Regions from separate parts of the Arthrobacter sp. B0316-1-20 genome, predicted to be linked through region 3. Evidence: riboswitches for the same ligand, from Rfam matches in the RefSeq annotation. Region 3 holds a riboswitch; each other region holds the start of a gene.

Region 1 (7,639 bases), on a different contig from region 3:
CCGGCGCGAATCCAGCAACGTCGTCTCGTTGGAGCTGGAGCACCCGCTGGGGGAGGCGTTGCCGGAGTGGGACGCCGGCTCCCACGTGGATGTGCTCCTACCCAACGGCCTGCTGCGCCAGTACTCGCTCTGCTCCGTGCGCACGGACCGCTCAGCCTGGCGGCTGGGGATCCTGCGCGAGGCCGAGGGGCGCGGCGGCTCGGCCTATGTGCACGACATGCTGAGGCCCGGCACCAAGATCCAGGTCCGGGGCCCGCGCAACAACTTCGTCTTGGCCCCCGCGGACAGCTACGTCTTCATCGCCGGCGGCATCGGTATTACTCCGATCCTGCCGATGATCCGCGAGGCTGCCGAACTCGGCGTACCGTGGCGCCTGGTTTACCTGGGACGCAGCCGCTCCTCGATGGCGTTCCTCGAAGAGATCATGGCGCTCGGTGGGGACATCCACATTCACGCCGACGACGAGAGCGGTTTCTACCCGCTGGCCGATCTGTTGGCGGAGCAGGGCTCGGGCACGCACGTATACGCCTGCGGTCCCGGCCCGCTGCTCAATGTCATTGAGTCGATTGCCGACGGCTGGGAAGACCCCGGACGGTTCCACTGTGAACGCTTCGCCGCTACCGGCGGTGCCCCGGTGGCCCCCGCGGGCGGCGAGTCGGCCTTCGTCGTCGAACTGGCCGACGGGACGGAGGTCCCGGTGGGATCCGATGAGTCCATCTTGCAGGCCCTCGAAGCGGCCGGGATCAGCGCGCTGAATTCGTGCCGTGAGGGAATCTGCGGTACCTGTGAAACGCCCGTGTTGGGCGGCGAGATTGACCACCGCGATTCGCTGCTTTCCGATGCCGAACGCGACGCCGGAGACACCATGATGATCTGCGTCTCCCGGTGCAAGGGCAAGCGTTTGCTGCTGGACCTCTAGCGAGGCCTGGTCTCGGAACGCCGGCGCCGCAACGAAAGCCGATGCAGCGGCGGGGGGAGGGTGGAACGCGGATCCATTCCGACTGTCTCCGACCCCGGATCCCTTGGCAAGATGGAGGCTATGGACAAGCAGAAGGTGGTCACCGCGAGTGCACCGCGCACCTTGAGCTACTACCGGGCGGAAGTGCTCATTGTGCTCGGAGTTTCGCTGGGGCAGTCGGCGGTCTACGCCGTGGTGAACTTGCTGGAGAAGATGACCCGCGCGCCGCTGGCCTCGCAAACCACCAAGCTGAACCCGGTACTGAACCAGCGGGAAATCTTCGATTTCGTCTACCAGATGCTCGGCATCTGCTTTGCGCTGGTGCCGGTGGCCTTGGTGCTGCTCCTCATGACCTCGCCCGGCCAATCGGCCTTCCGCTCGATCGGATTTACCTTCTCCCGGCCCAAGGTGGACTTCGGTCTGGGCTTCCTGCTGGCGCTGGTGATGGGGGCCGGCACGTTGGTCGTCTATGCCGCCGGCCGGGCGCTGGGGATCACCACCGCCATTGTCCCCGCGGCCTTGGACGAATACTGGTGGACCGTGCCGGTGCTGGTGCTGTCCGCCCTGCGCCACGCCATCCTCGAAGAGGTGGTCATGCTGGGCTACCTCTTCAACCGGTTCGCCAAGTTCGGCTGGGGGATCTGGACCACAATCTTCGTCAGCGCCGCCCTGCGCGGGACCTACCACCTGTACCAGGGGATCGGGCCGGGCATCGGGAACTTCCTGATGGGGCTGATATTCGGGTACGTCTACACGAAGGTCAAGCGGGTGATGCCGCTGGTGATTGCTCATGCACTGCTGGATATCGCGGGCTTTGTCGGGTATGCGCTGGTGGGTCCGGCCATCGGCATCGGGACCTAAACCGCCCCGCCCACCCCGCGGGAATCCGGCGGTTCCCTACCGGACATGCCAAAGGCTCCCGTTCCGCCTCTTGCTCCCACCCACGGTGGCGCAAGAGGCCGAAATGGGAGCCCCTGCAAAAACGCGATCCTTGGTACCGTCCAGCCGGGACCAGAACTTTAGAGTTCGACGATGCCGTTCGCGGTTTCGAAGCGGACCGACATGATGCCGGGCGTGCCGTTCGGCGCGGTCCAGGCAACCTTGACGTCGTCGAGAAGGGCATCCACCGGGGTGCCCAGCCAGTCGGCCACGCGTTCCGAGGATCCGGCAATGGTCAGGCCGATCAGCTTGACGGTTGCGGGGCGCGCGTTGGACGGGTGGAGCGCCTCGGTGCCGTCATCCCAGCGCAGCATGTAGGGGACCTGCGGGTCGGCGATCAGGCCCTTGATGCCGATTTGCTGCCAACTCAATTCCTGCCCGTCCGGAAACTTTCGGTTCCCGGGGACCGCATGACGGCCCAGCCGCTCTTCGAACGGGGTCAGATCGTCCACTTCCACGCACCAGCCCATCCAGCCACCGCCGGCTTCGGACCGGGCACGCACGGCTTGGCCGAAGGGGGCCTTGTCGGACGCGGGGTGGTCCAGGACCTCCACGACTTCCAGGTAGTGATGGTCAGTCAGGGGGAAGATCATATTGCGGGTGCCGAAGCGGGGATGCACCCCGCCCTTGACTGCGTCGATACCCAGAGCTTTGGAAATCCGCTCTGAGGTGGCAGCCAGGCCGTCGGGCTCAACAGCATAAGAAACGTGGTCGAAGCGCATAGGCATATCTTGGCACTTTGTGAACCCGTGCTCGACTTAGGGTGACCTAAGTCACTGTGTTTTCGTGGTGGTTCTTCACGCTAGCCCTTGACAGCCAAGGGTTTGTTCGTGTCCCCGGTGAGGCAGGGAAGTGAGCACCGCAGGCGGTCACAAGATGTCATATTGTTGCGGCCCGCCGGTCTCTCCGCCGAGACTGGACGCAGGTCATGAGTGCCAGCGTGAAACCCCGGTTTGCTGGCCGGCAACCCTCCAACCGCGGTGGGGTGCCCCGGGTGAAGACCAGGCAGCCGCCACAAGGCGGTGCGCAAGCGCGGGTCACACCCGGGACGGATATACCGGCACGGCCGGATCCCGGATGACCCCTTCCGTTGAAGGAGTTGCACCATGTCCAATGCAGACTGGTCCTTTGAAACCCGTCAAATCCACGTCGGCCAGGAGCCGGATGCCGCCACCGGCGCCCGCGCGCTGCCGATCTACCAGACCACGTCGTTCGTGTTCCCCAGCGCGCAGAGCGCCGCGGACCGCTTCGCCCTGTCCGAACTGGCGCCCATTTACACCCGGATCGGCAACCCGACGAGCGAGGCTGTGGAAACCCGGATCGCCAACCTGGAAGGCGGCGTCGGCGCACTGCTGCTGGCCTCCGGCCAGGCTGCGTCCACGTTCTCCATCCTGAACCTGGCCGAGGCCGGCGACCATATCGTAGCCAGCCCCAGCCTGTACGGCGGTACGTACAACCTGCTGCGCACCACGCTGCCCAAGTTCGGCATCGAAGTGACGTTCGTTGAGGATCCGGACAACCTGCAGCAGTGGCGCGACGCCGTGAAGCCGAACACCAAGGCGTTCTTCGGCGAGGTGGTCTCCAACCCGCGCCAGGACGTGCTGGACTTGGAGGCCGTCAGCAGCATCGCGCACGAGAACGGCGTGCCGCTGATCGTCGACAACACGCTCGCAACCCCGTACCTGATTCGCCCGATCGAGTGGGGGGCCGACATTGTGCTCCACTCGGCCACCAAGTACCTCGGGGGTCACGGGACAGCCATCGGCGGCGTGATCGTGGACGCCGGCACCTTCGATTTCGCTGCCGATCCGGAGAAATTCCCGGGCTTCAACACTCCGGACGACACCTACAACGGCCTGGTCTTCGCCCGCGACCTGGGTTTCGGAAGTGCGCTTGGCGCCAACCTCGCCTACATCCTCAAGGCCCGCGTGCAGCTGCTGCGCGATCTGGGCTCTGCCATTTCCCCGTTCAATGCCTTCCTGATCGCCCAAGGCCTTGAGACGCTGAGCCTGCGGGTCGAGCGGCACGTGGCCAACGCGCAGAAGGTGGCGGAGTTCCTCGAAGCGCACGACGACGTTGCTTCCGTTGCGTACCTCGGCCTGCCGTCGAGCCCCTGGTACGAGCGCGGACGTAAGTACGGTCCGAAGGGCACCGGTGCCATCGTGTCGTTCGAGATCAAGGGTGGACTGGAGGCCGGCAAGCGTTTTGTGGACGGACTTGAACTGCATTCGCATGTGGCCAACCTCGGCGACGTGCGCTCGCTGGTGATCCACCCGGCGTCGACCACGCACGCCCAGCTTTCGGCGGAGGAGCGGTTGTCCGCCGGCGTGACCGACGGACTGGTCCGGCTCTCGGTGGGCATCGAGAACGTCAACGACATCATCGCCGATTTGGAGGCCGGGTTCCGTGCCGCCAAGGGCTCGGACGACTAGGCAAGCAGGTAGAACGCAGCGTGACGATAGTGCAACCGCAGGAACTTGTGGATCAGGCGACGGATGGCGTCCTGCGCAGGATGCCTGTTGGTGCGCTGGAACTGGAAGCCGGCGGCTACCTGCCCGAGGTTGTCCTGGGCTTTGAAACCTGGGGCACCCTCAACGCGGATGCGTCGAACGCCGTCCTGATCGAGCACGCCCTGACCGGCAGCACGCATGTGGCCCGCGGCACCTCCGACGAGGACGGCTGGTGGGACGACCTGGTCGGGCCCGGTGCCACCATCGACACGGAGCGCTATTTCGTAGTGGCCGCCAACATGATTGGCGGCTGCTACGGCTCCACCGGTCCGGCGTGCCCGGCACCGGACGGCTCGCCATGGGGGTCGCGGTTTCCGTTCGTCACCATCCGCGACTCGGTTCGGGCCGAGGCGCGGCTGGCAGATGCGCTAGGCATCCGCCGCTGGCATGCCGTGCTCGGCGGGTCGATGGGCGGGGCCCGCGCGCTCGAGTGGGCAGCAACGTTCCCCGAGCGAACGGCCCGGTGCGCGGTGATGGCGTGTGGGGCAGCCAGCACCGCCGAACAGATCGCGTTTGCGCAGGCGCAGGTCGCGGCCATCCGGCTGGATCCCCACTTCGCCGGCGGCGACTACTACGGTGGTCCCGCCCCTGAAGCCGGACTGGGCATTGCCCGGCGGATCGCGCACATCAACTACCGTTCCGAGCCGGAACTGGAGTACCGGTTCGGCCGCTCGGCGCAGGCGGAGGAGCAGCCGTTCGGTGGCATCACGCCGTCGGCCCGCGGCCGCTATGCAGTGGAAAGCTACCTCGACTACCAGGCGGAGAAGCTGGTTTCCCGCTTCGACGCCAACAGCTACATCCTGCTCACCGAGGCCCTGGTCAGCCACGACGTTTCCCGCGGCCGCGGCTCGCTGGAGCAGTCCCTGGGCGGCCTTGAGGAGACGGAATTCTTCATCGCGGCGGTAGATTCCGACCGTCTCTACTTCCCGGAACAGTCGCGGCAGTTGGCCGAGGCACTGCCGGGGTCCGTCAAGGTACACACCATCGAAACGCCGCTGGGCCACGACGGCTTCCTGACCGACGTCCACCAGCTACATGACGAGCTCACGCAGGCGTTTTTCCGAGCCTGAGCCGGGGAGCGCTCGGCGAGGTTCGAGCTGCGTCCGATCCAGTTGTTGACCCTCCGCAGCCGCAGCGCGGGCGGCGGCTGACGATGGCCCTCATGCCAGTTCCAGCGTGAGGGGCCGCCGCAGGAACGCCGCGTAGCGAGCCACGGCATGGTCCACGGCATGCCGCTCCGCGGGACTGAACACGCGCAGCGGCTTCAGGCGCAGCTCGGCTGGGCCGGGCTTGAGCACGTGTTTCCAGTTTCCGGCCATCTTGCCGTCCAGCAGCAGCACATGCTGCGGCACCGTGCTGCTCAGCGCCGCCGGGGCCGAACCGCCCAGGTAGCCGCGCGTTTTGGTGTAGCCCATGACGTATTCGTCGTAGCACTGGATCAGGTCGGCGCGGGGACATTCGGTCGCTGCAGTGGGTGCGCCGCCGGTCCCGACTGCAGTGGGTGCGCCGCCGGCCCCGGCTGCGGGGGAGAACCAGAGCTCCACCCCATCGGCTTCGGTCCGCTCCAATCCCTCCTGCCCGCCTGCTTCCAATCCGCGCCTAATGTCGGCCTGCGGCAGCTTGGACCAGTCCGAGCAGTCCTTCACCGAGGCCGGCCCGCGGCTGGCGAAGTACCGCCCGGTGAGCCGCGCCAGTGCTGCCTCCCTGTCGAAGCCCGTTCGCAGGGGCGGGACGCGCTCGTCGAAGGAGGCGTACGTTTGCTGTACGGTGCCGGATCCCGCCGACCGCGGCGTGCCGCTGACCAGGATCCGGTCCATCTCCGCGTGGAACACCAGATGCCCCAGCCGCTGGCCGCGCAGGGACGCACCGTTCAACTTCGCCCCGTTGTCCTCAAGCAGCTCCGCTTTGGTGAGCCGGGACGCGAGTTCATCCCGGGTGCGGTGCTGGCCGTCAGCGACCGCCGCGGCCAGCACCTCATTGCTGCGCGCGACCGTCGCGTCATCCAGGCCCAGTTGCCGGTCCCGGCCTTTGTTGCCTGCCTTGAGCCGGGGTCCGGAGAGCAGCATCAGCCAGTGCAGATCGTCGCGGTACACGAAGTGCCAGGTGGGCCGCAGAACGTGCGTGCGCAGGATCGTTCCGGCGGCGATCGCCGCGTCGACGTCCGCCGCATTGTCCCGGGCCGACCCGCCGGTCCGTTGCGCCAACGACCAGCGGGCATAAACATACTCCTGCGACTGGAAGGCGAGGAGCCAGCGCAAGGCAGCGCCGGCGTCGTCCGCGGGGTGGTCCCAGAGCCGCTGTGCCCGCAAACGGTGGCGGCGGATGTCCTGGGGATCCGGTTGCGGCACGGCAGGCTCCGTTATCCGGCCGTGCCGGGAGGCATGCCCGGGCCGAAGAACGGGTCGGCAGCCGGACGCTTGGGCAGGATCCCGTCGCCGGAGGACTGATGCCGGAGCCTGCGCAGCACCCACGGGACCAGATGCTGGCGGGCCCACACGAAGTCCTCGGTGCGCGCGGTGCGCCAGCGCTTGGGCGGCAGCGGTTTGGGTGCCTCCGGCTGCAGCGTGTGCTCGACGTTGAGTGCGTCCAGCACCATGGCGGCGATGGTGTGGTGCCCGAGCGGGGAGAAATGCAGCCGGTCCGGCGCCCACATCTGCGGCGCCTTCAGTTGCCGCAGCGCCCACATGTCGGCAACGATGGCGTCGTGGCGGGCGGCCACCGTGCGCAGGTTCTCGTTGTAGATGGCGGCCTTGCCGCGGACACTGCCGAGCACCGGGGTCTCCCCGAAGTCGGGCGCGGTGAACAGCACGATGGTTGCACCGGAGGCAGCCAATCTGGTGACGGCCCGGTCGATCTTCTCCGCCAGGGCATCCGGGTCGGCTCGGGGGCGGATCACGTCATTGCCGCCGGCGCAGACCGAGATCAGGTCAGGCTTCAGTGCCAGAGCCGGTTCGATCTGTTCATCGATGATCTGCTGCAGCAGGCGGCCGCGGATGGCCAGGTTGGCGTAGGCAAAGTCCTCCTGGCCGCGGGCCAGTTCCTCGGCCACGCGGTCGGCCCAGCCGCGGTATCCACCCGGACTGCGTGGATCAGGGTCGCCGATGCCTTCGGTGAAGGAATCGCCAATGGCTACAAAGCGGCTCCAGGGGTGGCCCGCGGCGACCGTGGAGGAGGGGGCTTCAGGACGGGACAAGTTACTCACAGGTACATCCTCCCAAGAAGCCGCCTCGGA
Region 2 (7,639 bases), on a different contig from region 3:
GAAGCCGTTCTTCGATGGCGTTCCTCGACGAAATCCAAGCGCTCGACGGCGACATCCATATCCACGCCGACGACGAAAGCGGCTTCTACCCGCTGGCCGGACTCTTGGACGAATTGCCGCCGGAAACACACGTTTACGCCTGCGGACCCGGACCCCTGCTCAACGTGATTCAATCGATCGCGGACGGTTGGGACAACCCCGGGCGTTTCCACTGTGAGCGCTTCACAGCCTCCGGGACGGCCGAGCCGCCGGCGGAGGCGGGGGACTCGGCCTTCACGGTCGAATTGGCCGACGGCACCGAGGTTCCGGTGGGACCCGGGGAATCGATTCTGCAGGCCCTCGAAGCGGTCGGGATCCACCCGCTGAATTCCTGCCGGGAGGGGATCTGCGGCACCTGCGAAACCCCCGTCCTGGGTGGTGAGATCGATCACCGTGACTCGCTGCTGTCCGACGACGAGCGCGAGGCCGGAGACACCATGATGATCTGCGTGTCGCGATGCAAGGGCCGGCGCCTGCTGCTGGACTTGTAGCAGCCAAGCGTTCCCGGCGCCGACGCGGGCCACGGGAGCAGCCGCGCACGGAACGGAAGCGCCTTAGGCCGATGACTCCCGCGGTTCTGTTGGCAAGATGGAGGCTATGGACAAGCAGAGGGTCGCCGCCGAGGGCACGCGGCGCACGGTCAGGTACTACCGGGCAGAGGTATTGATCGTCCTGGGACTCTCGCTCGGGCAGTCGGCGGTCTACGCCGTGGTGAACCTGCTGGAAAAAATGACCCGCGCTCCGCTGGCCTCGCAGACGACCACGCTGAACCCGGTGCTGAACGAGCGGGAGCTCTTCGACTTCGTGTACCAAATGCTGGGCATCGTCTTTGCGCTGGTACCGGTGGCCCTGGTGCTGTTCTTGATGACCGTTCCCGGCCGGTCGGCCTTCCGTGCGATCGGGTTCACGTTTTCCCGGCCGCGGCTGGACTTCGGCCTGGGCTTTTTGCTCGCGCTGGTGATCGGTGTCGGGACGCTGGGCGTCTATGCCGCCGGCCGGGCGCTGGGAATCACCACCGCCATTGTCCCGGCGGCCCTGGATGAATACTGGTGGACGGTTCCGGTGTTGGTCCTGTCCGCGCTGCGGCATGCGGTCCTCGAAGAGGTGGTCATGGTGGGCTACCTCTTCAACCGCTTCGCGAAGTTCGGCTGGGGCATCTGGTCCGCGATCTTCGTCAGCGCCGCCCTGCGCGGGACCTACCACCTCTACCAGGGCATCGGGCCGGGCATCGGGAACTTCCTCATGGGTTTGGTCTTCGGCTACGCCTATACAAAGGCCAAGCGGGTGATGCCGCTGGTGGTGGCGCACGCGCTGCTGGATATTGCCGGCTTCGTCGGTTACACGCTGCTGGGGCCGGCCATCGGCATCGGCACGTAGCGGGCACAAAAGAGTTGCCGGCCATCTATTGGAGCCTGGTACACGTGCTCCTGCTGTTTTCCAGAGCCGCAGCCCAAACCGGAGCAACGGCCCGCCCGCAAGTCAGGAGTGGTGCTGGGGAGAATTGGCCGCTACATGCCCCTCCACGAGTTGTTCCACCTATCCTGGGGAAGGCCCGCCATGGAAAGGGACCGGACGAGACCCAGTGGTGTGTCGGTACCGGTGGGCTGGAGCGCATCCCACATCCAGCGAACCATTCCCGCCCCCGTCGCCCGAATGCGGTCCTCCCGCCTCTTTTCCGCCTCCACTACGTCGGCGGGACTACGGCTCCGAAGGTACTCGTTTCGGGAGTATTTTCCTGCACCATCGAATTCGCCGGCAAGACGAAATTGTTCCCAGTAGAAGTCGACGATGCCGACACGAACTCCCTGCGAATCGAAGACAGGGTACTGCAGTAACGGCTCCTGGAAGTGGTTCAGGTACATCAGAGCCCGGGAGTACGATTCGCCCGGCGACTGCGAGGCGGGATCGGCGAAGGCGAGAACCCGTTTCACGCGGTTTGACTTTCCCGGTGGCAAAGAACCGGCCAGATCAAGAATCCGGGTGGCCTGCAGGGCGGGAAGGCCGAGGTGGCGGTCCACGCGAAGCGCATGGTCCATTGCGGGAACGGCCTCAGCGAAGGGACTATGCGCCGCCAAATCGACAACGGTTTGTGCCCGGGAAGTGATCAGGTAGCCGTTGCGGCTAACGAGGGGTTCCAAAAGTTCCCTGCGATGCCACCGGATTCCGCCACGGGACCGACCATGCGTGCCGTTGTAAGCCAACAAGTCCACGTCCAGAGAGCGGCCGATTACCGGAAGTCCCCACACCGCCGCCGCAGAGCGCTGGACAAGGACTCTGTCGGTGCGTCCGGTGCCGACGGCGGCCTCTATGTGCAGGCGCTGCTGCTCCCACCATGGCAACCGCGAGTATTCCCCGGCGGCCGCATACACGCCGCGCCGCAAGCGGACCAATTGTTCTTCCGCAGCTTGTCGGGCGACATCCCGGCGTCCTGGACCACACTTCTCCAGGTCCCTCACATAGATCAGTTTCACGTCCATACGGGACAGCCTCGGCGACCTCATGGCGGTCGGGCACGCGGGGAGGAGCTGTGTGGAAAAACGCTGCCCTGCAGGTCGATCTGGAGGGCTTGTGAACGCAAAAGCTCCGTTTCGGGCGTCTGCTCCTTCTATAACGCGGAGCGGACGCCCGAAACGGAGCGATGCCGGGAGAACTTAGAGTTCGACGATCCCGTGGGCGGTTTCGAAGCGGACGGACAGGATGCCCGGCGTACCGTTCGGTGCCGTCCAGGCGACCTTGACGTCGTCCAGCAGGCCGTCGACCGGCGTGCCCAGCCAGTCCGCCACCCGCTCGGAAGAGCCGGCGATGGTCAGGCCGATCAGCTTGACCGTGGCGGGGCGGGCGTTGGACGGGTGCAGCGGTTCGGTGCCGTCGTCCCAGCGCAACATGTAGGGCACCTGCGGGTCGGCGATGAGGCCCTTAATCCCGATCTGCTGCCAGCTCAGTTCCTGCCCATCCGGGAACTTGCGGTTGCCGGGAACCGCGTGGCGGCCCAGTCGTTCTTCGAACGGGGTCAGGTCGTCGACCGCCACGCACCAGCCCATCCAGCCGCCGCCGGCTTCCGACCGCGCCCGCACGGCCTGGCCAAAGGGGGCCTTATCGGAAGCGGGGTGGTCGAGCACCTCCACGACCTCCAGGTAATGGTGGTCGGTGAGGGGGAAGATCATATTGCGGGTGCCGAAGCGGGGGTGAACCCCGCCCTTGACGGCGTCGATGCCCAGGGCTTTGGAGATCCGCTCTGAGGTGGCAGCCAGACCGTCGGGTTCAGCGGCATAAGAAACATGGTCGAAGCGCATGGCATTATCTTGGCACTTTGTGAACCCGCTCTCGACTTAGGGTGACCTAAGTCACTCAATTTGCGGCTCGTGGGGAACGCGCCGTTCCGGACAGCAATTCCGCCTCCCCGGCACGCGGCGGCAACAGTGACGAAGCGGACTGTCGGAAAGGCGGTCCCGAGACGGGTGCCCAGTCATAAGGTGTCATATTGTTGCGGCCGCCGGCTTGTCTGCGGAGACTGGAGGCAGGTCATGAGTGCCAGCGCAAAACCCCGGTTTGCTGGCCGGCAACCCTCCAACCGCGGTGGGGTGCCCCGGGTGAAGACCAGGCAGCCGCCATAAGGCGGTGCGCAAGCGCGGGTCACACCCGGGACAGACATGCCGGCACGGCCGGATCCCGGATGGCCCCTTCCAGTGAAGGAGTTGCACCATGTCCAACGCCGATTGGTCCTTTGAAACCCGTCAGATCCACGCAGGGCAGGAGCCGGACGCCGCCACGGGCGCCCGCGCACTGCCGATCTACCAGACCACGTCGTTCGTGTTCCCCAGCGCGCAGAGCGCGGCCGACCGGTTCGCCCTGTCCGAACTGGCACCCATCTACACCAGGATCGGCAACCCCACCCAGGAAGCGGTCGAGACCCGGATCGCCAACCTGGAGGGCGGCGTCGGCGCCCTGCTGCTTGCTTCGGGCCAGGCCGCGTCGACGTTCTCCATCCTCAACCTGGCCGAGGCCGGCGACCACATCGTGGCCAGCCCCAGCCTGTACGGCGGCACCTACAACCTGCTGCGCACCACGCTGCCCAAGTTCGGCATCGAGGTCACCTTCGTCGAGGATCCGGACAACCTGCAGCAGTGGCGCGATGCCGTCAAGCCGAATACCAAGGCGTTCTTCGGCGAGGTTGTCTCCAACCCGCGCCAGGACGTGCTGGACCTGGAGTCGGTCAGCGCCATCGCCCACGAAAACGGCGTGCCGCTGATCGTTGACAACACCTTGTCCACCCCGTACCTGATCCGCCCGATCGAGTGGGGGGCCGACATCGTGCTCCACTCGGCCACCAAGTACCTCGGCGGCCACGGGACGGCGATCGGCGGCGTGATCGTCGACGCCGGCACGTTCGATTTCGCCGCCGACCCCGAAAAGTTCCCCGGGTTCAACACGCCGGACGACACCTACAACGGGCTGGTCTTCGCCCGCGACCTCGGCGTCAACGGCGCTCTGGGCGCCAACCTGGCCTATATCCTCAAGGCCCGGGTGCAGTTGCTGCGCGACCTGGGGTCCGCCATCTCGCCGTTCAATGCCTTCCTGATTGCCCAAGGGCTGGAGACGCTGAGCCTGCGCGTGGAGCGGCATGTGGCCAACGCTCAGAGGGTGGCCGAATTCCTGGAAGAGCACGACGACGTTGCCTCCGTCGCGTACCTTGGCCTGCCCTCCAGCCCCTGGTATGAGCGCGGCCGCAAGTACGGCCCGAAGGGGACCGGCGCCATCGTCGCGTTCGAAATCAAGGGCGGCATCGAGGCCGGAAAGCGCTTTGTGGACGGCCTTGAACTGCACTCGCACGTGGCCAACCTGGGCGATGTGCGCTCGCTGGTGATCCACCCGGCGTCGACCACCCATGCCCAACTCTCGGCCGCGGAACGGGTCGCGGCCGGGGTGACCGACGGTCTGGTCCGGCTGTCGGTAGGCATCGAGAACGCCAACGACATCATCGCCGACCTGGAGGCCGGTTTCCGCGCCGCCAAGGGTGCGGACGACTAGGCAAGCAGGTAGAGCGCAGCGTGACGATAGTGCAACCGCAGGAACTGGTGGAACAGGCAACCGACGGCATCCTGCGCCGGATGCCGGTTGGTGCGCTGGAGCTGGAAGCCGGCGGCTATCTGCCCGAGGTGGTCCTCGGCTTTGAGACCTGGGGCACCCTGAATGCGGACGCGTCCAATGCCGTCCTGATCCAGCATGCCCTGACCGGCAGCACGCATGTCGCACGCGGCTACTCGGACGAGGACGGCTGGTGGGACGACCTGGTAGGCCCCGGTGCCACGATCGACACGGAGCGCTATTTCGTCGTGGCCGCCAACATGATTGGCGGCTGCTACGGCTCCACCGGTCCCTCGTCGCCGGCTCCGGACGGGACGCCGTGGGGTTCACGTTTCCCGTTCGTCACGATCCGCGATTCGGTCCGCGCCGAGGCGCGGCTGGCCGACGCGCTGGGGATCCGGCGCTGGCACACGGTGCTCGGCGGGTCGATGGGTGGCGCCCGCGCGCTTGAATGGGCGGCTACGTTCCCGGAGCGCACGGCCCGGTGCGCCGTCCTGGCGTGCGGCGCCGCGAGCACCGCCGAACAGATTGCCTTCGCGCAGGCGCAGGTCGCGGCCATCCGGCTGGACCCGTACTTCTCCGGCGGCGACTATTACGGGGGCCCCGCTCCCGAGGCTGGACTGGGTATCGCCCGGCGGATCGCGCACATCAACTACCGCTCGGAGCCGGAGCTGGAGTACAGGTTCGGCCGCAAGCCGCAGGCGGAGGAGCAGCCGTTCGGCGGCATTACGCCGTCCGCCCGTGGCCGCTATGCCGTGGAAAGCTACCTTGACTACCAGGCGGACAAGCTCGTCGCGCGCTTCGACGCCAACAGCTACATCCTGCTCACCGAGGCCCTCATAAGCCACGACGTTGCCCGGGGCCGGGGCTCGCTGGAGCAGTCGCTGGGCGGCCTCACCGACACGCAGTTCTTCGTCGCCGCGGTGGATTCCGACCGCCTGTACTTCCCGGAACAGTCGCGGCAGCTGGCCGAGGCGCTGCCCGGGGCGGTCAAGGTCCACACCATCGAGACGCCGCTGGGCCACGACGGTTTCCTCACCGACATCCACCAGCTGCACGAGGCCCTCACCGAGGCGTTCTTCGCGCCCGCCTGACTTTTCGGCCCGCGTGACAGCGGCCTCGGTACGACGTCGGTGCGCGCCCTCCGCGCCGATTCCCACCGCCGCGCCCGATCGGGGGGAGCGGAGCGTCAGGTCAGTTCGAGCGATACCGGCCGCCGCAGGAAGGCCCCGTACCGTTCCACCGCGTCGTCCACGGCCTGCCGCTCCGGCTCGCTTAAGACCCGCAGCGGCTTGAGCCGCAGCTCGGCGGAGCCGGGCCGGAGGACGTGTCTCCAGTTGCCGGCCATCCGTCCGTCCAACAGCAGCACGTGGATCGGCACGTCGCCGCCCGGCGCCGCCGGCGCGCTGCCGCCCAGATAGCCGCGGGTTTTGGTGTAACCCATGACGTATTCGTCGTAACACTGGATCAGGTCCGCCCGCGGGTGTCCGTCGCCCGCCGCGGCTGCGGCGCCGCCGATCGTCCCGGCGGCGGGGGAGTACCAGAGCTGTTGCCCCTCGGTTTCGAACAGTTCCAGTCCGTCTCGGCCCCCGGCTTCGAGGCCGCGCTTGACGTCCGCCTGAGGCAGTTTGGACCAGTCGGAACAGTCCTTCAAGGTCGCCGGTCCGCGGCTGGTGAAGTACTGCCCGGTCAGTTGGGCCAGCGCCGCGTCGCGGTCGAAGTCCGCGGCCAGCGGCGGTACCCGCTCGTCGAAGGCCGCATACGTCTGCTGCACGGCGCCCGACCCGGAGGTCCGCGGAGGCCCGTTCACCAGCACCCGGTCCATTTCCGCATGGAACACCAGATGCCCCAGCCGCTGCCCGCGCAGCGTCGCTCCGTTCAGCCTCGCGCCGTCGTCCTTCAGCAGCGCCGCCTGGGCGAGCCGGGCGGCGAGCTCGTCCCGGGTCAGGTGCCGGCCCCCGGCGACGGCCGCGGCCAGCACGTCATTGCTGCGCGCCACCGTTGCCTCGTCCAGTCCCAGCTGCCGGTCCCGGCCCTTGTTTCCTGCCTTGAGGCGGGGGCCGGAGAGCAGCATCAGCCAGCGCAGGTCTTCGGCGGCCACAAAGTGCCAGGTGGGCCGCAGGACATGCGTGCGCAGGATGCGTCCGCCGGCGATCGCCGCATCCACCTCCGCAGCGTTGTCCCGTGCCGGTCCGCCGCAGCGCTGGGCCAGCGACCAGCGGGCATAGGCATATTCCTGGGACTGGAAGGCGAGCAGCCAGCACAAGGCGGCGGCGGCGTCGTCCCGGGGGCTGTCCCACAGCCGCTGTGCCCGCAGCCGGTGACGGCGGATCTCCTGGGGACTCGGCTGCTGCACGGCTGCTCCTGTTACCCGGCCGCGCCGGGAGGCATGCCCGGACCGAAGAAGGGGTCGGCGGCCGGCCGCTTGGGCAGGATCCCGTCGCCCGAGGACTGGTGGCGGACCCGGCGCAGGACCCACGGGACCAGGTGCTGGCGGGCCCATACCAGGTCCTCG
Region 3 (7,639 bases):
CACCCGCAGGACAAGTCCGCCACCTACAACACCATCGGCTACTGGACGCATCTAGCCAAAGTGCTGGAGAAGGGCCTGTTCGACGGGCTGTTCATTGCCGACGTGCTCGGCACCTACGACGTCTTTGGTTCGTCCAACGAGACGACGCTGCGCGCCGGCACCCAGGTCCCGGTGAACGATCCGTTCATGCTGGTGTCGGCCATGGCAGCGGTCACCGAGAACCTCGGCTTCGGTGTCACCGCGGGAACCGCCTATGAGCACCCGTACCCGTTCGCCCGCCGCCTGGCCACGCTGGATCACCTGACCAACGGCCGCGTCGGCTGGAACGTGGTGACCGGCTACCTGCCCTCGGCCGCCCGCAACATGGGCCAGGAAGACCAGTTGGAGCACGACGAGCGCTACAACCACGCCGACGAATACCTTGAGGTCATCTACAAGCTGCTCGAGGGTTCGTGGGAAGACGACGCCGTGGTAAAGGACCGCGAGTCCGGCGTTTTCACGGATCCGGCGAAGGTGCATGAAATCCGGCACGAGGGCAAGTACTTCAAGGTGCCGGGAATCGCGATCACCGAACCGAGCCCGCAGCGCACCCCGGTGATCTTCCAGGCCGGCGCCTCCAAGCGCGGCACCCAGTTCGCTGCGGAAAACGCCGAAGCCGTGTTCGTCACCTGCCCCACCAAGGAAATGCTCGCGGCATCGGTGAAGAAGATCCGCGACGCCGCTGAGGCCGCCGGCCGTGGCCGCTACGACGTCCGCATCTACGCCATGCAGACCGTGGTGACCGGCCCGGACGACGCCACCGCCCAGGCGAAGTTCGAGGACTACAAGTCCTACGCGGACGTCAACGGCGCGCTGGCCCTGATTTCGGGCTGGATGGGCGTGGACCTGTCCACCTACGGCCCGGACGACGTGATCGGCGAGAACGTGAAGTCCAACGCCATCCAGTCTTCGGTGGAAACCTTCCAGAAGGCCTCCGGCGACAGCGGCAAGCCGTGGACCATCCGCCAACTGGCGGAATGGGTCGGCGTTGGCGGCTTCGGCCCGATCACGGTCGGTTCCGGCAAGGACGTCGCCGCCAAGCTGGTGGAGTGGGTCGACGAGACCGACGTGGACGGCTTCAACCTGGCCTACGCCATCACTCCGGGCACCTTCGAAGACGTCGTGGAATACGTGGTGCCGGAGCTGCAGAAGCTGGGCGCATACCCCACCGAGTACGCGCCGGGAACGCTGCGCAACAAGCTCTTCGGCCGCGGCGACAAGCTGCCCGGGAACCACCGCGCGGCCGGCTTCCGGCTGGAGAACTCCCTGGTCCGCTGACCTCGGCGTTCAGCTAAGAACCACCTGAATTACGACGGCGGTGTGCCGCCCCTCCCGGGCAGCGCACCGCCGTCGATAAGAACCATCCAGAGCGGCTGAGAGATCTGGCTCGACGACGCCGCAGCAACCCGGCAATTGCCGCACGGTGCTAATGCCAGAACCGATGGAGAACCAGCGCCGGATCGTTCCGGCGGCGCCATGCGTGCGCCGTCGCGATGGGCCGTGCCCCGGGGCTCCCCGAATTTGAGGAGCAGTTTGAAACGCTATAGCGCAGGCGGACCCCGATGATCGAAATCCGCGACCTGCACAAAAGCTACACCACACGCACCGGGACGGCGGAGGTGCTCAAGGGCATCAACCTGACCATTGAACAGGGGGAGATTACCGCCGTCGTCGGTCCATCCGGGGCCGGGAAGACGACCCTCTCGCACTGCATTTCCCTGTTGGAAAAGCCAACTTCGGGGCAGGTGCTGGTGGACGGCCGCGACCTGTCCGCACTGTCCGGCCAGGCACTGCGCAGCGAACGCCGCGCGATCGGGACCATCTTCCAGCACTCCGCACTACTGCGCCGGATGACGGTTGCCGAAAATGTTGCGCTTCCTTTGCGCAATCTGGGCGTGGTGCATCCGCAGATCGAGGCCCGTGTAGCCGAGCTGTTGGACCGGGTGGGCCTGCTGCACAAGGCCAATGCATATCCGGGCCAGCTCTCCGGCGGCCAGAAGCAGCGGGTCGGCATCGCCCGGGCCCTGGCGCTTCGGCCCAGGATCCTGCTCTCCGACGAATCAACGTCCGGCTTGGATCCGGAGTCCACCCAGCAGATCCTAGACCTGCTGGACGATGTGCGCACAGAGCTGGGACTGTCCGTCATCCTGATCACCCATGAAATGGACGTGGTGCGCCACGTCGCCGACCAGGTGGCCGTGCTGGCCAACGGACGGGTTTCAGAATACGGGCCGATCGGCGCGCTCGTGGCGGACCCGGGTTCCGGTGCCGGCCGCCAGTTGCTGCCGGTGCGGGCGCTGCCGTTACCAGTCGGGTTTGATTATGCGCTGTCCATCTCCTACCGGCACGGTCCGGTGGACCCGGAGTGGCTCACCCGGCTGTCCACAGGCCTGGGTGTACGCGTGGCGCTGCTGGGCGGTTCGGTGGAAGCCCACGGCGAATCGGTGCTTGGCCGGGCCGAAATCGGAGTTGCCGGCCGGCCGGAGGCCGAGGTGCGCGCCTATCTGGAACGACTGGGCCTGGTCGCGGATCGCCCTGCGGCAGTCACGGCCGGCACACGGCCGGCAACAGCGCCGCCGTCGGCCGCGGCAGAACACGAAGCCAACGAGAAGATCGAGGTGCGCGCATGAGGCCCGCCGAAACAGCGGCCGTCGGGCTGGACACGCCCTGGGCGGACCTGCCCGGGCTGCTGCTGCCTTCCTACGGGGAAACCTGGGCGATGGTCGGCATAGTGATGGTCCTGGTGATCTTGGTTGGCGGCGCCACCGGCGTGCTGCTGTACAACACGGACAGCCGCGGATTGTTCCCCCGGCCGCGCCTGCATGGTGTGGTCAGCTGGCTGGTCAACATGGGCCGCTCGCTGCCGTTCCTGGTGCTGATGGCAGCGATTATCCCGCTAACCAAGTGGGTCACCGGAACGACCATCGGCATTGCCGCGGCTGTTGTCCCCATGACGCTGGCCGGCATTCCGTTCTTCGCCCGGCTGGTGCAGAACGCGCTAAACGACCTGCCTCGCGAGAACATGGCCGTCGGCCTGGTCACCGGCAGTTCCACCGGGCAAATCATCCGTCAGACCCAGCTGCGGGAGGCGCTGCCCGGCCTAACCTCGGCGATCACGCTTAACACCATCTCGATGATTGAATACTCAGCCATCGCCGGAACCATCGGAGCAGGCGGCATCGGCTACCTGGCCGTCACGTACGGCTACCAGCGGTTCGATACCCACGTGATGGCAGCCACCATCGTTGTCCTGATCATCACCGTCCAGCTGGTGCAGTTCGCCGGCGACCGCATTTCCCGCGCCCTGCTGCGCCCTTAATCGAACAAAACCAGGAGCACCACACATGAGCACACCGTCCACCGGGTCTGGTCACGACCACGGTTTCACCTTGCGCAAGCAGTCCACCGCCCTGCCATGGAGCATCGCGGCGATCGCCGTCGTCGCCGCCCTGGTTTTGGGCTTGTCGCTGGTGCAGCAGCAGTCCCGGCCGGCCACCGCAGCCGCTGCCGACGGCGAGGTCGCCTCGCCGTTGAAGGTCCACTTCGAACCGGCGATGGCCGGCGAGGAAAGGATCCTCAAATTCGTCGCCGAAAAGATTGCACCTGACTACGACGTTAAGCTTGAGGCCGTGGGCCTGCAGGATCCGATTCAAGCCAACCGCGCCGTGGCCGAGGGACAGTTCCACGCCACCATCTTCGAGCACCAGTGGTACATGCAGCAGTCGGCGGACGCCAGCGGCATCGAACTGACGCCAACGGTGGAGCTTTTCCAATGGGGCTTCGGGCTTTACTCCACCCGCTACAAGTCGGTCGAGGACCTGCCGCCAGGCGCTGTCCTGCTGCTGCCAAACGATGCGGCCAACCAAGGGCAGGCGCTCTGGTTGCTGCAGCGCGAGGGACTACTGAAACTCGATCCGGCAGTGGAGCCTCGCACCGCGAAGATCCGCGATGTCACCGGCAATCCGCGCAGTCTCGAGCTGAAGGAAGCCGACCTGCTGGCCATGCCGCGGATGCTCGATTCGGTCGACGCGGCGATCGGGTACGTCTCCCAGTTCGACGCCGGAAAGATCGGCCGCGACAAGGGCATCCTGTTCCCAGCCGCACCCAAGACTTTTGCCTCCCGCCTAGTGATCGGCACCCAGTTCAAGGACACCGCTGAGAGCAAGAAGCTGATCGAGATTTTCTCCGATCCGCGCTTGGAGGACTACCTGGCCGGCACGGACGATCCGCTGGTCAAGGACGTGCTCACACCTGTTTCCGCGGAGTAGCTGGGCCGGCTCCGCCAGGCTGGCGGGTGCCCGGGCCGCTCTACATCTTCGCGTAACGCGCCCGGGCACCTAGATACAGGCCGTAGGAGATCAGCCCGACGGCCACCACAGCCAGCGCCGCGGGTCCGAACGGCTGCTCGCGGAGCGCCTTGAGCGCGCCGTCCAGGCCCTTCACGTCCTGCGGGTCGTTTTGCACCGCGGCGACCGCCAGCAGCAGCCCGAGCACAAACAAAGCCAGCCCCTTGCCGGCTAAGCCGACGATGCCCAGCCAGGTCACGCCGGTGCGGACGCCGCCGGGGGGCAGCGGCTTAAGGTCGGCGAGGAAGTTCCGGAACAGGCCTTTGACCACGTAGTAGATTCCGGCTCCGATGATCACCGCGCCGATCAGGAACAGCACCACAGCTCCGCCCGGCCACTGCATCAGCTTGGTGCTGGCGTCCTGCGATTTCTCGCTGCTGTTGCTGCCGGAGCCCAGGGCAAAGCTGCCGAAGGTCACCGCTATGGCTCCGTACACGATGGCCAGGCCCACAGCCTTCGCCCGGTAGCCCCACTTTTTCTTCTGCTCCAGGCCGCGGCCGCCGAACACCGCTTCGCTGGCCTGCCACAGGGCCAATGCCGCGGCGCCCAGCATTCCTGCCCAGAGGAGGAAGAGCCCGCCCGGGTTTTGCGCCAGGCTGGAAGCTGCTCCGGACTGGTCCGCCTCGCCGCCTCCGCCGAAGGCCAGCCGCAGCGCGATCGCGCCAATCAGTACGTGCAGCAGCCCGCTGGCCGCGAAACCGCTGCGCGCCACCCATTCAAACTGCTTGGAATCCGCCGCACGTTCTGTCTTATCCATCGCGCTGTCGGCTGTCGGCCTGGGCTGCATGCCGCTCTCTGCCATGGTGCTCCTCTCCTGGGCGGGGCCCCATTTCGGCGCTCGACGGCGGCGCCTCAGCACCGCCGTCGTTCCCCGTGAAACATCAGTGACACCATCCTGCCACCGAACTTACCGCCGCGCACCGGGCATTCCCCGTGACCGGGTCGGCAGGTAGCAGTAGGCTCGGGCCTATGGACGCGACCGCGCTGCGTGAATACTGCCTGTCCCTGCCCGGAGCGTTCGAGGACTTTCCGTTCGGGCCCGAGGCGTCGGTGTTCAAGGTCCGCGCGCCGGGGCGGGCAGCGAAAATGTTCGCGCTCTCGGACCTGCAGGCGCCGCGGCTGAGCATCAGCCTCAAGTGCGAACCCGTGCTCGCGCAGCAGTTGCGCGCCGCCCACCCGGAGATCACCGGCGCGTACCACATGAACAAAACGCATTGGAACGGAGTGCGCTGCGACGGCGCGCTGCCCGATGACATGCTGCGGGACATGATCGAGGACTCGTACGACCTGGTGGTGGCGTCGCTGCCGCGCCGGGACCGCGAGTCGCTGGGCTGGATGGGCCTGACCCGCGGCGACGACGTGCGGCAGGGCTGAGCGGTGCAGGCCAAGGATCTCAGCGGTGCCGCGCTGACGTACGACGGCGTGGGGCTGGCCCGGGAGCGCACCTCGCCGCCGGGATACCGGACCACCGATACGCGAACAGCTGTCGGCGTCGGGGAGGATGCGTTCCGCCGGCTGGCCGAGGGCCTGATGGGCTGGGAGCTCCACCGGCTGGCCGGCCTGCGGGTGGATGCCTCTACGCCTGTGGCCGCCGAAGGCGTAGACGTTGTGCCCGGATTCGGGGTCGGACCGCTGCGGTTGTCCGCGCCCTGCCGCGTGGTGTGGACGGAGCGGAGCTCGACCCGGACGGGTTTCGGCTATGGCACGCTGCCGGGACACCCGGAGTCAGGCGAAGAGGGTTTCGTGGCGTTGCTGGAGGAGAACGGGCTGGTGGTCTTCGACCTGTTTGCGTTCAGCCGGCACTCCAACTGGTTTTACCGGGCAGGCGGGCCGGTGGCGGAAGCCGCCCAGCGGCTGGTCACCCGGCGGTATGTTGCCGCCGCCAAAGCTCTGGCCGGCGGCTTGGCCGGCTGATCGGCCAGCTGACCTCCCCTGACACCTGGCGTGGAAGCACTCCATCGACTATTCAACAGGCGGCCTTCCCGTCGCGGAGAAGGCCGCCTGTTGAGTAGTCGATTTTGCCCATGACAGGATTGATGGACACCGAGAGAAAGGCTGAATCCGCGTGATTTTCATTGTGGTCAAGTTCAAGGTCAAGAACGAGCACGCCGACAACTTCCCCGAGCTGGTGCGGGAGTTCACCGAAGCAACCCGGGCCGAGCCGGGCAACCTGTGGTTCGACTGGTCGCGCAGCGTGGAGGATCCGAACGAGTACGTCCTGGTGGAAGCCTTCAAGGATGACGCCGCCGAAGCGCACGTGAAGAGCGAGCACTTCAAGAAGGCCATGCAGGAGCAGCCGCAGTATCTGCAGGAGACTCCTCGCATCATCAGCCGCCAGATTGACGGTGACGGCTGGGACGAGATGGGCGAAATGACCGTCGCCTAACGAATGCAGTGGGTGGGGCAGGCAGCGGCCTGCCCCACCCGCGGTTAAAAACCGGCCGCCCAGGGACGCGTCACCGCGGTAGGGTATGGCCCATGAACGACGGCGAGGTACTGGCCGGCGGGGTGGCCAACGCCGGGTCGGTCATCAGAATTGGCGATGAGGTTCGCCGCCCCGCCTCGGCCCAGACGGAACTGGTTTTTAGCCTGCTTGAGCATGTCAGGTCCAGGGGATTCAACGGGGTTCCGGAGCCCTTGGGGCTTGATGCACAAGGCCGGGAGCGGCTGCGCTACATTCCGGGAGAGGTGGCCGTTCCACCGTTTCCGCAGTGGTCACTTTCCCCCGAACTGCTGGCGTCGGTCGCACGCCTGTTGCGCGCCTTCCATGACGCCGTTGCCGACTTCGTTCCACCTGCGAACGCCATCTGGAACACCGAGCTGGCATATCCCGGCGGCGGCCGGATCATCGGGCACAACGACGTGTGTATGGAGAACGTCATTGTGCGCCGAGGACGAGCAGCCGCTCTGATCGACTTCGAATTCGCTGCCCCGACCCACCCGCTGCACGATCTCGCGGTCCTGGCCCGACACTGGCTTCCGCTGGAAACCCCGGAGGACGCGGCGCGCGACGGCCGCTCGGGCCTCCACGTCGCCTCCCGGTTGCGGATCGTGGCGGACGCCTATGGGATTCCCTTCGGCCCCCAGCGCGACGAGTTCTTGGACCACATCGTCGCGGGCATCCACCGTTCCGGCCCCTTCGTTCTGGCTCGCATCGCGCGCGGAGAGCAGGCGTTCATTGACATGTGGGAACGCAGCGGTGGACACGATCGGATTGCGCGGCGGATAGCCTGGATTGACTCGATCCGGTCCGA
Region 4 (7,639 bases), on a different contig from region 3:
ACAACAGATGGTTGGCCCGCCGAGCTGCCAATCCTCATTCAAACATGACCGAGGCTGGCACCGTAGCGGATTTCGCCACTGACGTAGCCCTGCATCCTCAGCGTGACGGGCGGCTGCCCCCTGAGATGACCGTTCACCTGTCGTCCGCGGGCAGGGTGGGCTCATCCTCCGCAGTCGCAGAGCCCGGCGAAGGCGCCGAGTTCCTCCAGGCCCGCGGGCCGTGCCGGCAGGTAGTCCGTGAGGGCGCGGGAACGAACGATGACCGCCCGCCACTGCCCGCGCGAGACAGCCACGTTGTTCCGGTTCCGGTTAAGCACGAATTCCATTCCGCGCGGAGCCTCAGCCGCCGCGGACACGGCGGTGGAAACGATCACGACGGGCGCTTCCTGACCCTGGAACTTGTCTACCGTGCCGACCCTGACGTCCGGCAGCCCGGCGCCGTCGAGCACGGAACGAATCAGCTGGACCTGGGCGTTGTAGGGAGCCACCACCAGAATGTCCGCGCCGGCCAGCGGCCGCTGCTGCGCTGCGCCACCCTCGCGCCAGAGCAGACCCAGATGTCGGCGGACCTGCGCGAGAACTTCGGCGGCCTCCTCCGGTGATGACGTGGCGTTGCCGTGATGGTCCACGTAGACGCACTCCACTCCGGCCGGGGCTCCCTGCAGCTGTCGCAGTGCTGCGGCCGGTGCCGATTCCAGCCGCCCGTCGTAGGCCAGGACCGAGACGGCTCGGCAGAGCTCCGGATGCATGCGCCAGCTCAGGGCAAGGAAATAGCCCAGCTCCGGCGGCAACGTGGCATGCCCGGCGGAGAGCCAACCGAGGGCGGAATCATCCACCGGTTCCGGGTGCGTGCCCTGCGTGACCTGCGGCAGCTGCTGCGGATCGCCCAACAGCAGCAGCCGCTTGGCGGCGCGGGAAACGGCCAGCGTGTTCGCCAGCGAGAACTGGCCGGCCTCGTCAATGACCAGCAGATCCAGCGATTTGGCCGGGACCGCCGAGCCGGTCATGGTCCACGCCGTTCCGCCGATCAGCGCACCTCCCGGCGACTCGAGCAACCGAGTCACATCCTCAGTGCTCCGATTGGGCCAGGGAAGGTCATGGTTGCCGTTCGGTTTTTTGGCGACCAGTTCCGGCGGCACACCCGCCTTTTCGATGGCGGCCCGCAGCATGTTGTCCACCACGGCATGCGACTGGCCGACCACGCCGACCTTCCAACCCAGGGCCACCAGCCGGGCTACCGCGTGCGAACCGACGTACGTCTTTCCGGTACCGGGCGGCCCCTGGACCGCCACGTAGGAATCCTGCAGATCCTGGACCGCGGCGGTGATCGCGTCCACATAACCATCGGGGTGGTTCTGGACCTCGGGGAGTTGGGCCAGCGTTGCCAGCCGTGGCGGACGCCGGCGCAGCAGCTCCAGCGCCGGTTCGGCGGGGAAGCCGGGCAGCGTATCCGCAACTGCAGCGGCGAGGTCGGCCAGCGCCTGGCGGATGGAAGTAGTGCGCACCGGTTGGTCCGGCGTCAGGGCCACCGGGAACTCGGTGTATTCGTCGGCGTCGCGCGGCAACCGCTCCTTGACCAGCAGCGTGTCCTTCCCGCCGTCCGCGCCCAGTTCCAGCACCTCGGCGCCGAAGCAGAAGGCGCGGTGGTTGACGCCGTCGTTCTGGTCGCAGAGGAGCGCCGGGTACGGCCGGTCGTACAGGCGGCAGAGCAGGCTGCCTTCCTTGATCGTGGACCCGGGAGCCAGGCGGCCGGTCAAGCGGAGCACCCGGACAGGGTTGCTGCGGGATGTCGGCTTCTGCCACTCGGAAACCAGCTGCGCGCAATCGACGGTGAAGACGTCGCGGACATCGGCCCAGTCCCCAACCGGGGCATCCAAGCGGTCAAAATGCGCCCACCAGTACTGTTTCTCTTCCCGCCGGTGGTAGCCGACGGCTGCCGCGACCATGGCGACCGCTTGTGCGTCCGGCGACAGCTCCTGGTTTCGTGAAGCGGCCCGGTCGGCTGCTGCCGCCACGTAGTCCAGCAACTGCTGTTCCTGCGGCTGCAGCGGTTCGTCGTTGTCTGTGCCTGTTTCTGCCGGGATGGCCGGAGCGGGCGCCGCTGCCCGTCCGGGGGTAACGCCGCGTTCGGCGGCCAGCCGCAGCAGCCAGTTACGCAATTCCAGCGTGGACAGGCAGTCGTACTCGTTGTACTCCGCGATGCTCTTGAGGATGGTGTCGGCTTCAGCGTCATTGCCGGTATCTCGGGCAGCGCAGTACTGCGCGTAAGCCACCACCGACGCGCCCGCGTCTTTGACGTCGCCGGAGCGCAGGTTGTCGCCCATGTAGAGCGGTTCCAGTTTCTTGATGCTGTAGGAGTTTTCCGAAATCCGCAGGCTGTGCCGGACCGTGTCGTACAGGTCCACCAAGATGCCCTCGCGCAGCAGTTCGTCCACGGTGTCTTCGCCGACCAGATGCTGCAACGATAGTCGGCGCAGGGCAGCCTTTTCGTAGTTGGCATAGTGGTAGATGTGCAGGCCGGGGTGGAGGCGCCGCCGTTCGGACACGTAATCCAGGAAGTCCGCCAGCGCTTTGCGTTCGCCCGCTCGGCTGTGCGCCCAGAAGGGTTTGAACGGCGCGGGGCCGCCAGCGGCCGGCGGGTTTTCCACCACGCCGAAAAGGTATTCCAGCCCCCAGATCCCGTCGTCGTCCTGCCAGAGCGGGTCGCCTTCGAAGTCGAAGAAGATATCGCCCGGGTCCGGGGCGGGCAGCCGCGCGAGGGTGTGCTGTTCCAGTACGCGGTAGGCAACGGTGTGTTCGGCACCGTCCTTGCGGAAGGTGACTTGCCCGTCCGGCTGGGCGGTGCCCGTTTGCATGCGGGCCTGGTCCCGCAGCCGGGCCAGCGCACCGTCGGGCGCTTCGCCTGCCGGCAATTCCAGCGCCGCCAGTTGATCGATGGTGCGAATTCCGGCCGCCTGGAGTTTGCGGCGGCGGGACGTGCTCATGCTAGCCACCAACACCAGATCGCGGTGCAGCTCAACCTGTTCCGCACAGTAGTCGCAGCGGCCGCACGCCTTGATCCGTTCGTCTCCCCAATGGACAGCTGCCGGCTGTCCCCGGTGCCCGGCGACCAGGTCCAGGAACCGGCCGCGGCGTTCGCGGAAGACCGGCAGCAGGTCGGTCAGGCTGTGGTCGCTGTGCCGGCCGTCGCCGAGCACCAGCGTTACCGTCGGAGCCGTGCCGATGCCCGCCTGGAGGAGCTGGTCGCCGTAGGCCGCCAGCTGCAGCAGCGCGGTGACCTTAGCGTGGCGGGCCAGTTTGGTGTCATAGACGGCGTAAGCCGGGGCACCGCCGTCGTGCTCGGTTTTGACCAGGAAATCAGAGCGCCCATGGAAGCTGCCGTCAAAGAAGGAGGCCTGGAACACCACGTCCGCGCCCGACCGCAGCGCCGCAAGGGATTCGGTATGCTTGGTGCGCAGGTCTTCGCGGGTGTAACTGCGCGTCTCGGCGATCTCCACCACGCCGGAGCCGAACTTGTCGCGAAATTGCTGCAGCACCCGGTGCTCGTGCAGATCGCCCAGCGCCGCGGTGCGCTCAAGCATCTCGTCCCGGCCGAAGTCCGGCACCGGGGAGCGGCCCAGCTTCTCGTCCAGCTTGCGCAACAACTGGTATTCGCACTGGGCGGCGGTGACCAGGTCGGTGGCCGTGTAGACCAGATCCGGGTCAGCCCCGTCGACGTCGGAGTCGAGCAGAAACACCGTGCCTCCTTGCTCACGTTGAAAGGTGCCAACCCGGCCGGCGGCGGGTCCCCCCAACGATATCCCGCCGCCGACCGGTGCCTGCCGGCAATCAAAGGTCTATCAGCCGACACGGACAGTTTCGGATGGTTGTGCCGGGATGGTCGCTAACATGCGCCGGGGCGGCCACCACAAGTGGGGAGGTGGAACGTTACGGTCCCTGTTACGCGGTGTGACCGCGGTCTCTGACATTTGGCACGCGGACTGGCTAAAGTGGCAACAGCTTCAAGAATTGTGGCCGCCAAGCTCCGACTTTGGCCACATACCAACCCCACGCTCGTTGGGTGGTTCGGATGACGAAGCGGCCTGCATCAGCCACTGGCTACCGGTGCGGGCAAGAGCACCCGAAAGGACTCGGCGCCCGGCGCCGGCTGTCATGGAAACCCTTGAATCTCCGCAACTTCAGGTCTTGAGTCTGGCCGACTACGAGCAGGTCTCCGCAGCGAGGGAAGCCTTTGTGGATTTCCTGCTGGAAGCGTCACTGCAAACCCGGGGGCAGCAGCGCGCCGTCGCCGCGGCCCGATGACAGGCAGGACCGGCCCGGCAGCGCCAGCGGCCAGCGTCGTACCTTCACCAGCGGCCAGCTCCGGGCCGGCGCCCGGCCCCGCTTCGTCGCCCGGCGAGGCCTCCGCCGGGAGGCGTGCCCGCGGGTTGCTGTTGGACACCGATGTGGTCGCCGAGCTCAGGCGGGAGAACCCGGACCCCGCCGTCGTGGACTTCCTGCAGAGGCGCCGCCGCTCGCGCGTCTACATTTCAGCGCTGACGCTGGGGGAGCTGCACGCGCTCAGCACCCAGGACAGCGCGCTGGCCGGGCGTGCCGACACCTGGCTGGGCGAGCTGACCGAGCGGTTCGCCGCCTACATCCTGCCGGTGGACCTGCAGGTGGCCGAGGCCTGGGCGCCTCTGGCGATCCAGGACGTGCCGGCCGTCGAGTCGCTGATCGCCGCCACGGCAGTGAAGCATTGCCTGACCGTGGTGTCCGGCAACGCCGAAGGCTACCGCCGGCTGTCGGTTGAGGCATGCGACCCGTGGAAGTCGACCCGGGCCTCATAGAACCGGTAAAGAAGCGCCCACGGCCGGCACCACGAAAACGTCCGTCGGGCCACCGCCTGTGAATATATCCGGTATGCAAACGGCCACAGTCGCGCCGCTAATTCCCGCCCAACGGAGCCATCGCGGCGCCGAACGGTTCCCCGTGTGGCTCCTTCGGTGATTTACTGACCGGGCGTTCTGAACGCGTGAGAAACTAAACGGGGTCCGGTGACGGGCGGCACGCGTGCCGCCCGTTTTCTGCGGACAAGCTCCATTTAAGGTAAGGAATACATGGCTCATGGCCACTGAGAACAACGCCCCGGGCGCGCTGGATGCCGCTGCGCGGGTGGACAACGACGGCGGCGCTCCCGCCAAGTGGAAGATCGTCGGTCCCGGCCTCGTCGTGGCGGCCACCGGCGTCGGTGCCGCGGATATGGTCGCCACTTTGGTGGCCGGTTCCCGTTACGGCTACGGCCTGTTCTGGGCGGTGATCGTCGGCGTCATCCTGAAGATCATTCTGGTCGAAGGCGCCGGGCGGTTCTCGCTGGCGACCGGCAAGACGATCTTTGAGGGCTGGCGCTCGCTGGGCCGTTGGACCACCTGGTATTTCGGTCCCTACATCATGATCTGGGGCTTCGTATACGGCGCCACCGCAATGTCGTCGGCAGCGCTGCCGCTGGCCGCGGTGTTCCCGGTGCTGCCGCTATGGGCTTGGGCCATCCTGATGGGCCTGGCCGGTTTCGTCATGGTCTGGTTCGGCAAGTACGCCATGTTCGAGAAGATCACCGCCTTCTTCGTCGGACTGATGTTCGTCACCGTGGTCGGCCTGGCCGTCATCGCCGTGCCCAACATTCCGGAAATGATCGGCGGCCTGGTGCCGATGATCCCGCAGGAAGAAGGCGCCGTGTTCTACACGCTGGCGCTGGCCGGCGGCGTGGGCGGCACCATCACGCTGGCAGCCTACGGCTACTGGCTGCGCGAGAAGGGCTGGCACACACCCAAGTGGATGCGCGTCATGCGCATCGACAACTCCGTGGCCTACGTCATGACCGGCATCTTCGTGATCGCCATGCTGATTGTCGGCGCCGAGGTGGTCCGTACCGCCGGTGTGTCGCTGAGCGCCGGCGACGAGGGCCTGCTGGACCTCTATGAAGTGCTGAAGGTCGAGTACGGCGACGTGGTCGGCACCGGCTTCCTGGTCGGTTTCTGGGCGGCATCGTTCTCCTCCATCATCGGCGTCTGGAATGGCGTGTCCCTGATGTTCGCCGATTTCTGGGGCAACATGCGCAAGAAGGAGTCCGGCCACCCGGACACCCGTGTGGGCGGCAAGTACTTCAAGTTCTACGTGCTCTGGCTGACCTTCCCGCCCATGTTGCTGTTCATGCTGGGCAAGCCGATCGCGCTGATCCTGCTCTACGGCGCTTTGGGATCGTTGTTCATGCCGTTCCTGGCCCTGACGCTGCTGGGCCTGCTCAATGGCAAGCGGATCCCGAAGGAGTGGGCCAACCGCCTGCACACAAACATCGCGCTGGGCATCTGTGCGTTGCTGTTCGTGGTCCTCGGTGTTTACCAGTTGTGGAACAGTATCGCTCCGCTCTTCGGCGGCTGAATCCGGACAGTCTGCGCTGCCCCGCACCGTTTGGTGCGGGGCAGTGCTGTTTAAACAACGACGACGGCGGTGCGCTTGGGCGCGCGTGGGCGCCTGCGGCCTCGCGGCCAGGTGTTACCGCAGGCCGGTCCGGCGGTGCCTGCCGCCTTCGGTTTCATCGCCGTCGACCATCGACGCGAGGAGGTCGTCGGCTTCACCCAGCCCCCGGACAGCCTGGACGAGGATGGCCCGGGCTTCGGCCTCGGGGGTCCGATGGTGCGCATCGGCGAGAATCCGGAGTCCTTCCAGCGTTCTGGCATCCAGATCCGGCACGGTGAGCGATTCCATGACAGCCACCCTTCCTCGGGACGTACCGCGGCCCGAATGGCGACCATGATAGACCCGTACGGCCCAGCTGGGTATGGGACGCCGAGGACTTAAACCGCCGTCGTTGGAAACATCAAGAACCTCACAGGATGGCCGGACCGTGCGGGCTGGCGTTGGCCGCCATCTCGGGCGCCGTCGCCTTTAGCCGGCCACGTCATGAGCGATCAACTCCGTCGGGCGGGAAGCGGTGCTGTTTCGGCATCGGTTTGGTGGCCGGGGCGGTGGCCGGTGAGGACCAGGGTTCGGAGCCATCCCGTGGCGGCGGCGAGGATGGACTCGAGGGGTCCTTTGCCGACGGAATTGCGCCAGAGAACGGCTGCGAGGAGGAAGGTGATGCATTGGATGGTGATGGACATGATCGGACGGTCCGCGTCGAGGATATCGGTGGACAGGATGATTGCGTGGGCGCAGTAGAGCGTCAGGGTCATCGAGCCCGCCGCGGCCAGCGGGGCCGTGATCCTGCCCAAGTGCGGCACGAGGAGCAGTATGGCGCCGAGCACGGCCAGCGAGGTTCCGAGGCTGCTGAGAATGGCGAGGGGTGTGTCGGTGTGCGGGGTGAGAATGGCCAGCCACCAGCCGGTGGTGGCTGGAAGGCTGTCCGCGCCCGGGGCTTCACCTTGGACCAGGAACTGGTTGATCTGCTCCCTGTCCAGCAGCGGTGTCGCGGCGACCAGGCGCTCATAGCCTCCGCCCGGACCCAGCAAAAGCGCCGACAGGGCCCACATCGCGGCGGCCAGCGCAGCGCCCGCGGCGAGGAGGACGGCGCCGACCTTCCGGGACGTCAGGTCCAGGCGGCCGACGGCGAGCCCCACGCAGATGTAGGCGAGCCAGGGCAGGGCGGGATAGACCCCCGTGA

What was found. Region 3 has a riboswitch for S-adenosylmethionine ahead of AC5RW2_RS25485 (methionine ABC transporter ATP-binding protein). Riboswitches for the same ligand answer to the same signal wherever they lie in the genome.
Region 1: another riboswitch for S-adenosylmethionine. It lies ahead of AC5RW2_RS29670 (bifunctional o-acetylhomoserine/o-acetylserine sulfhydrylase); the one in region 3 lies ahead of AC5RW2_RS25485 (methionine ABC transporter ATP-binding protein).
Region 2: another riboswitch for S-adenosylmethionine. It lies ahead of AC5RW2_RS02845 (bifunctional o-acetylhomoserine/o-acetylserine sulfhydrylase); the one in region 3 lies ahead of AC5RW2_RS25485 (methionine ABC transporter ATP-binding protein).
Region 4: another riboswitch for S-adenosylmethionine. It lies ahead of AC5RW2_RS13505 (PIN domain-containing protein); the one in region 3 lies ahead of AC5RW2_RS25485 (methionine ABC transporter ATP-binding protein).

The regions. Positions count from the first base shown of each region.
Region 1 covers NZ_JBNHHC010000026.1:22,075-29,713, reverse strand. Annotated here, with positions in the region: gene AC5RW2_RS29685 (PDR/VanB family oxidoreductase) at 1-919, shown strand, start outside; gene AC5RW2_RS29680 (CPBP family intramembrane glutamic endopeptidase) at 1,040-1,819, shown strand; gene AC5RW2_RS29675 (VOC family protein) at 1,978-2,619, opposite strand; SAM riboswitch class IV at 2,822-2,936, shown strand; gene AC5RW2_RS29670 (bifunctional o-acetylhomoserine/o-acetylserine sulfhydrylase) at 3,004-4,329, shown strand; gene metX (homoserine O-acetyltransferase MetX) at 4,410-5,477, shown strand; gene AC5RW2_RS29660 (winged helix DNA-binding domain-containing protein) at 5,568-6,755, opposite strand; gene AC5RW2_RS29655 (SGNH/GDSL hydrolase family protein) at 6,767-7,609, opposite strand.
Region 2 covers NZ_JBNHHC010000001.1:637,933-645,571, forward strand. Annotated here, with positions in the region: gene AC5RW2_RS02825 (PDR/VanB family oxidoreductase) at 1-530, shown strand, start outside; gene AC5RW2_RS02830 (CPBP family intramembrane glutamic endopeptidase) at 637-1,416, shown strand; gene AC5RW2_RS02835 (hypothetical protein) at 1,548-2,516, opposite strand; gene AC5RW2_RS02840 (VOC family protein) at 2,691-3,332, opposite strand; SAM riboswitch class IV at 3,560-3,674, shown strand; gene AC5RW2_RS02845 (bifunctional o-acetylhomoserine/o-acetylserine sulfhydrylase) at 3,742-5,067, shown strand; gene metX (homoserine O-acetyltransferase MetX) at 5,148-6,218, shown strand; gene AC5RW2_RS02855 (winged helix DNA-binding domain-containing protein) at 6,314-7,480, opposite strand; gene AC5RW2_RS02860 (SGNH/GDSL hydrolase family protein) at 7,492-7,639, opposite strand, start outside.
Region 3 covers NZ_JBNHHC010000018.1:29,287-36,925, forward strand. Annotated here, with positions in the region: gene AC5RW2_RS25480 (LLM class flavin-dependent oxidoreductase) at 1-1,317, shown strand, start outside; SAM riboswitch class I at 1,397-1,487, shown strand; gene AC5RW2_RS25485 (methionine ABC transporter ATP-binding protein) at 1,602-2,669, shown strand; gene AC5RW2_RS25490 (methionine ABC transporter permease) at 2,666-3,358, shown strand; gene AC5RW2_RS25495 (MetQ/NlpA family ABC transporter substrate-binding protein) at 3,384-4,307, shown strand; gene AC5RW2_RS25500 (DUF1206 domain-containing protein) at 4,348-5,187, opposite strand; gene AC5RW2_RS25505 (MmcQ/YjbR family DNA-binding protein) at 5,355-5,759, shown strand; gene AC5RW2_RS25510 (DUF1990 domain-containing protein) at 5,763-6,299, shown strand; gene AC5RW2_RS25515 (putative quinol monooxygenase) at 6,451-6,771, shown strand; gene AC5RW2_RS25520 (phosphotransferase) at 6,864-7,639, shown strand, end outside.
Region 4 covers NZ_JBNHHC010000007.1:100,843-108,481, forward strand. Annotated here, with positions in the region: gene AC5RW2_RS13500 (TM0106 family RecB-like putative nuclease) at 162-3,737, opposite strand; SAM riboswitch class IV at 4,000-4,123, shown strand; gene AC5RW2_RS13505 (PIN domain-containing protein) at 4,428-4,829, shown strand; gene AC5RW2_RS13510 (Nramp family divalent metal transporter) at 5,107-6,417, shown strand; gene AC5RW2_RS13515 (FitA-like ribbon-helix-helix domain-containing protein) at 6,532-6,744, opposite strand; gene AC5RW2_RS13520 (heparan-alpha-glucosaminide N-acetyltransferase domain-containing protein) at 6,948-7,639, opposite strand, start outside.